DNA from 3 places in the Trichocoleus sp. Lan genome. Region 2 is predicted to be linked to each of the others. Evidence: predicted binding sites of a transcription regulator. Region 2 holds the regulator's gene; each other region holds the start of a gene.

Region 1 (2,275 bases), on a different contig from region 2:
TCTTGCCACAAACTGAACTACTTTCAGCTCGGTCGGGGTTAATTCTACAGTGTCAGGTACCTGGAGTTTCGACCCTCCTTCGGTTCCTCTAGCTGGATGATGAATTAGGCGAGTGGCCTGCTTAAGAGAAGATTCCACTTGCGCCACCAATTCTTCTGGCTCAAAGGGCTTGACCATGTAGACATCTGCCCCAGTATTGAGACCCTTGACTCGGTCTTGACTTTGACCTTTCGCTGAGAGGAATAGAACTGGAATCCAGCTGATGCGGGGATCTTCTCTGACGTGTTGCACAAGGGCAATTCCGTCCATCTCTGGCATCATGACATCACAGATAATCATGTCAGGAATATCATGCTCTAGAACTTCCAGTGCTTCCCGACCATTTTCAGCGGTGATGACTTCGTACCCCCGAAATTCCAGGTAGTCCTTGACCAGCAAAATCAGGTTGGGGTCGTCATCAATCAGCAACAGTCGTTTGTTATCTCTTATACTGGTGTCTTTCATGCTGTGCCACTCGCCAAGCCTGGAATTGTGAAAATTTAAACCGTTTTGTACGTATAGTTTACGTTTTTTTCAGCACCCTGCTGCACCGACTCCTACTAAGTCTAGGCAATTCCTATAATCTCTTTTTAGAAAATTATAGTCACTGACATGGGTCACAACGACGAAAATCTAGTAGGTACACGGAAGAATATAACGTAGCTACTATGTTACTGTATAGGGTTTTGGTAGTGGATGAACTAAGAAAGCGTATTCTTGCACAATTTTGTTGCCAATCAGATGTTCTTGGATAATCCGCTCAATGACTTCAGGAGTCGCTCCACGATACCAAACACCATCTGGGTAAACGACTAGAATTGGGCCTTGGGAGCAAACTCGCAGACAGTTTGCTTTGGTGCGGAAAATGCAAAGAGGGCTTTTGTCGGAAGGCTTGTCTAGTTTTAGCTCTTTAAGTCGCTTTTTCAAGTAATTCCAAGATTCTAAACTGGTTTCCTTGGAGCAACACTGGGGTAAGGTTGGATCGGCACAGATGAAGACATGGCGCTGAATTTGATTCAGTCCCAAGGTCTGCACACAAGCGGCGAGAGCGTTTGGGTCTGATGATTGACAAGTTTCAGGAATTTCAGGGCTAGACTCAGCCACTGTGTTTTCAGTCATTATTTATTTGATTTCCTTGGAAGAAGCGAGATATCCGTTTTTTAGGAGATTTTAGCGGTTCCAATTTTTTTTAGCAGATTGAGTGCGATCGCGCTATGCCATCCCAATGACTAAAGCCCTCTTTGTGTCTTAAGCATTTCTACTAAAGTCTTCCGACAACCGGATAAGTTCGGGAACCCGTACAAAGAATTTTGTTGCGATCGCACACTGGTTGGGCTAAATTAGCACTCAGAGGTTGAGAGTGCTAATTCTCAACGAACGAATCGTGTGTCTTGAGTCAAACCTGTAATAGGAGCGAAGTTTGTATGGCAGCTGTATCTCTAAGCGTATCCACTGTTAAGCCGCTGGGCGATCGCGTTTTTGTGAAAGTGAGCGCTGCTGAAGAGAAAACCGCTGGTGGAATTCTTCTTCCTGATAATGCCAAAGAAAAGCCTCAAGTAGGGGAAGTCGTCGCTGTGGGACCTGGCAAGCGCGATGACAAAGGCACTCGTGTTGAGTTGGAAGTCTCTGTGGGCGACAAGGTTCTCTACTCCAAGTACGCTGGCACAGACATCAAACTCGGCACAGAAGAGTACGTTCTGCTCTCAGAGAAGGACATTTTAGCAGTCGTTTCATAAAGTTATGAGTTCTGAGTTGAGAGTTCCGAGTTAAAAACATCTGCTTAACTCAACACTCAAAACTCAACGCTCAACACTCCTTCAAAACTCAAAACTCAAAACTCAAAACAACTGAGGAACTATGGCTAAGCGCATTATTTACAACGAAAACGCTCGTCGCGCCCTGGAAAAAGGGATGGACATCCTAGCTGAAGCTGTGGCTGTCACTCTCGGCCCTAAAGGCCGCAACGTGGTACTAGAGAAGAAGTTCGGCGCACCACAAATCGTGAATGATGGTGTCACCATTGCCAAAGAAATTGAATTAGAAGATCACGTTGAAAACACGGGGGTCTCCTTAATTCGTCAAGCCGCTTCTAAGACCAATGATGCTGCTGGTGATGGCACTACGACTGCAACCGTTCTCGCTCATGCAATTGTAAAAGAGGGCTTGAGAAACGTTGCTGCGGGTGCAAATGCAATTTCTCTGAAGCGCGGGATTGACAAAGCCACTGGCTTCCTGG
Region 2 (2,275 bases):
GCAGTCGAGTAGACTACAGACAATCCTGATAGAGACTGTGGACTCTAGAGTTACGGGTAGCGATAATGTCCTAACTCTGCGATCGATCGTCATGGTATGTCTAAGGTTGGAGTTCGGCGGCTGTTATGCTTCTACTGGCTGGGTGTGGCGAACCGGCAGGCAGAAGGCAGCATCTGCTATTCTGTTTTAACCTATCCTATATTTAATCGGCTGCTTGCTTGACAAGAGCGCCGGACTTACTGAGAAATTCATCATCAGAAGTCCAGGAATTTCCAATTGTTTTTAAAACCCTATCCAATTCGGCTTTCGTTTAAATGGCTAGGCAAGTAAGTCTGACTGACCGTCAACAACGTATTCTCTGGGCAACTGTCCGTCACTATATTGCGACGGCTGAGCCAGTCGGCTCAAAAGCTTTGGTAGACGAGTATAATCTGTGCGTCAGTCCAGCGACGATTCGCAATGCAATGGGCGTCTTAGAGAAAGCGGGGTTGCTCTATCAACCCCATACCTCGGCTGGACGGGTTCCCTCTGACTCTGGCTATCGAATTTATGTCGATCAATTAATTAAGCCTTCTGAAGCCTTGGGGCGTCAGGTAGAGCAGTTATTCACAAACCGTTTGAACTTGGAACATCAGAGTTTCGAGACTGTGTTGCGGGGTGCAGCGCAAATTCTGGCAACGCTCAGCGGTTATATTACCCTGATCACGATGCCGCAGACTCGAACTAATCGTTTGCGGCATTTGCAACTGGTGCAGCTCGATCCGGGAAGGGTGATGCTGATTGTGGTGACGGATTCTTATGAGACGACTAGCGTCTTAATGGAGTTACCGCTCTCAGAATCGGAGGATGAGCAACCGGACGCAGAAATTGTAGATCGGGAGTTGCAAATTTTATCGAATTTTCTGAATAGCCACTTGCGGGGGCGATCGCTCAGTGAATTGGCAACTTTAGACTGGAGCGAACTAGACCGAGAATTTCAACGATATGTCGATTCCTTGCGAAATCTGCTTTCCAACTTGATCCGTCGCACTTCCCAACCTGCCACAACTCAAATTATGGTTCGTGGCGTCGCTGAAGTATTGCGTCAGCCAGAATTTTCCGAGTTACAGCAAGTGCAGACGCTTATACATCTATTGGAAGAGGAACAAGACCAGCTGTGGCCTTTAATCTTTGAATGGCCTAGACCAGATGTCACGGCTATCTCAGATGTCACTTCTGGTTCGCGGGTGACGGTGCGGATTGGTTCGGAAAATCCTTTAGAACCGATGCGTACCTGTACGCTGATTTCTGCAACTTACCAGCAGGGTTCAGTACCCGTGGGAAGTGTGGGTGTTTTGGGGCCAACGCGGATGGTGTACGAAAATGCGATCGCACTCGTTGAAGCCGCCGCCGATTATCTCTCGGATGCTCTTACGCAACCTGCTTAATTTAGAAAATCGCTAATCGCGATTAGCGATTAGCGATTGGGTAGCCCACCACGAACCACGAACGATAAACATGGCTAATTGCGATTAGCTCTAATTTTTGCTTTTCATTCTTCACTGATATGGCTAGAAAAATTGGCTTTTGGTTGCTTTGGGCAGCATTTATTACCTATGCCTTTCTGTTAGCACCTCCTGAACAACCAGGCACATTTGAACTTATCAAAAATCTCTCCACAGGTCAATGGACAGGGATTAACCCCCTAGTCGTCACGCTATTCAATCTTCTGGGCATCGTACCGATGATTTACGCCTGTCTGATGCTCATTGATGGCAAACAGCAAAAGGTAGCAGCTTGGCCTTTTTCGGCGTTCTCTTTTGGAGTCGGAGCATTTGCTTTGTTGCCTTATTTAGCACTGCGAGAACCCAACCAGGAATTTCACGGAGAAAAGAATTTATTTCTGAAAATACTCGATTCCCGGTGGCTTGGTTTTTTACTAACATTCGGCGCTGGGAGTTTGGTTGTATATGGCTTATTGGGCGGGAATTGGGCAGATTATATTCAGCAGTTCCAGACAAATCGCTTCGTTCATGTCATGAGTTTGGATTTCTGCCTGCTGTGGTTAATATTTCCCGCACTTCTGGGAGATGATATGGCGCGTCGGGGAATCAAGAATTCTACACTTTTTTGGATAGTAGTGCTGATTCCTTTGTTTGGCGCTTTAGCTTATCTTTGCCTGCGTCCTCCCTTACCAGAAACTAATGCCGAAGCTTTCTCCACGGAACGGCAACCCGCACAATCTAGAAATTAAAATTTGATGGAAATATGGCTAGAAAAACAGCACTTTGGTTAT
Region 3 (2,275 bases), on a different contig from region 2:
GTCTTTGCCTAGCACTGGGTCGTCGTATGCTGTCCCCGGTGCCTTCATTGAGCGAATCCCAACGCCCTTAACATTGGCGGTAAACAAACCTTCCCCGATAATCCAGTCAGCTTCCTCGGCGGTCTGATTGAGAACCCGCTGTTTTACCAGAGAACCAAAGACATCGGAAAAAGATTCATTCAGTGCGCCGGATTCGCCGTAATAGATTAGATTGGCTTCATATTGGGTGACGCCGTGGGTTAGCTCATGCCCAATCACATCAATCGCCTTGGTGAAGCGTTCAAAAATCTCTCCATCCCCATCACCGTAGACCATTTGGTCGCCGTTCCAAAAAGCGTTGTCATACTTCACGCCAAAATGAACCGTCGAGTCCAAACGCAGCCCTCGATTGTCGATGGAATTCCGCTCGAACACCTGCTCGTACAAGTCATAAGTTGCACCCGATCCGTCGTAGGCTTCGTTGATCGCGGTATCTTCGCTGGGAGGATCGCCTTCACTCCGCACCAAGGTGCCTGGTAGATCGTTGCCATTTTTAGCATCAAAGATGGTACGACGCTTCTCTCCCGGTGATGCTGCGAACGAGATATTTCCCACTGTCAAGCGCCGTCCGCGAAACTGTTCTGACACGGTTAAGGTTTGAAAAGCCCATGCCCGCTGCTCAGGGTTGCCATTCTGGAGAACCTCCTTCAGCATATGAGGAGGAACGATACAACAAATGGGATGAAGTCTATCGCAGCAAGGTTGCAGCCCTACCGCTCTTTTTTTTGGTGAACGCATAAATTATTTCCTTTGTCAAGGACAGAGCATCAAAAAGTGGATGATAAACGCATTCAATCCAATCCGCTCTAGTTATCGAGAATTCGGCAATTTCGTTACAAAAAGTAACTCAAAAGTGCGTGCGATCGCTCTAGCTGTTTATTATGTGCCTCCCCGATATCAGTCGAGGTGAGGACTCTCATCCTCTCGGATTAGCACTCTGTGCCAGTGAGTGCTAAATTGACTAATGGAAGCGCTCTGAAAACCTAAAACATGGCAAAAATCGTTGCATTTAATGACGAATCGCGGCGGGCACTAGAGCGGGGCGTGAACGTCCTGGCAGACGCCGTTCGCATTACGCTGGGGCCGAAAGGGCGGAATGTCCTTCTAGAGAAGAAGTTTGGCGCACCCCAAATTGTGAACGATGGTATCACCGTTGCCAAGGAAATTGAATTAGAAGACCCCCTGGAAAATACAGGCGCTCGACTGATTCAGGAAGTGGCATCCAAGACGAAAGATATTGCGGGTGATGGCACGACTACGGCGACGGTTCTGGCTCAAGCGATGATTCGTGAGGGCTTGAAGAACGTAGCGGCTGGGGCAAATCCAGTGAGTTTGCGGCGGGGAATCGAAAAAACGATCGCCTTCTTAGTGGAGGAAATTGTAGCGATCGCGAAACCAGTGGAAGGTAGTGCGATCGCGCAAGTGGCAACCGTCTCCGCTGGTAACGATGAAGAAGTCGGCAAAATGATTGCCGAAGCGATGGATAAAGTCACCAAAGACGGCGTGATCACCGTTGAAGAATCCAAATCGATGGCAACGGAACTGGATGTCGTCGAGGGGATGCAGCTGGATCGCGGCTACATTTCTCCCTACTTCATCACCGATTCCGAACGGATGGTGGTGGAATATGAAAACGTCCGGATTTTGATGACGGATAAAAAAATCAACTCTATCCAGGATTTGATTCCCGTCTTGGAAAAAGTTGCCCGTTCCGGTCAAGCTTTGCTGATTATTGCCGAAGACATCGAAGGAGAAGCTTTGGCAACTTTGGTGGTAAATAAAGCGCGGGGCGTACTGAATGTAGCCGCCATCAAAGCGCCTGGATTTGGCGAACGCCGCAAAGCGATGCTGCAAGATATCGCCGTTCTCACTGGCGGTCAGCTAATCTCAGAAGAAGTTGGTTTGAGCCTAGATACCGTCTCCCTGGAGATGCTGGGAACCGCTCAGAAAATCACCATTGATAAAGAAAACACCACCATCGTCGCTGGTGATGCCAAGACGGCAGATGTGCAAAAGCGGATTGCCCAAATTCGCAAGCAGCTAGAAGAAACGGATTCTGACTACGACAAAGAAAAGCTGCAAGAGCGAATTGCTAAGCTTGCCGGTGGTGTCGCCGTCATCAAAGTGGGTGCGGCGACCGAAACCGAACTCAAAGACCGCAAGCTGCGGATTGAAGACGCCCTCAACGCGACCAAAGCTGCTGTGGAAGAAGGTATCGTTCCTGGCGGTGGCGCGA

What was found. Region 2 encodes HrcA, which represses chaperone genes, less so after heat shock. Its sites were predicted from a motif close to ANTTAGCACTCNNNANTNNNGAGTGCTAANT; they were not measured.
Region 1: the regulator HrcA is predicted to act here: its motif matches at 1,378-1,408, upstream of groES (co-chaperone GroES).
Region 3: the regulator HrcA is predicted to act here: its motif matches at 967-997, upstream of groL (chaperonin GroEL).

Annotation. Positions count from the first base shown of each region.
Region 1 covers NZ_JAMPKA010000005.1:238,099-240,373, reverse strand. Annotated here, with positions in the region: gene NDA03_RS06885 (response regulator transcription factor) at 1-504, opposite strand, end outside; gene NDA03_RS06880 (ferredoxin) at 706-1,158, opposite strand; gene groES (co-chaperone GroES) at 1,464-1,775, shown strand; gene groL (chaperonin GroEL) at 1,897-2,275, shown strand, end outside.
Region 2 covers NZ_JAMPKA010000010.1:68,242-70,516, reverse strand. Annotated here, with positions in the region: gene NDA03_RS11015 (hypothetical protein) at 1-190, shown strand, start outside; gene hrcA (heat-inducible transcriptional repressor HrcA) at 315-1,427, shown strand; gene NDA03_RS11005 (DUF2834 domain-containing protein) at 1,547-2,233, shown strand; gene NDA03_RS11000 (hypothetical protein) at 2,248-2,275, shown strand, end outside.
Region 3 covers NZ_JAMPKA010000024.1:12,279-14,553, reverse strand. Annotated here, with positions in the region: gene NDA03_RS20180 (M4 family metallopeptidase) at 1-777, opposite strand, end outside; gene groL (chaperonin GroEL) at 1,030-2,275, shown strand, end outside.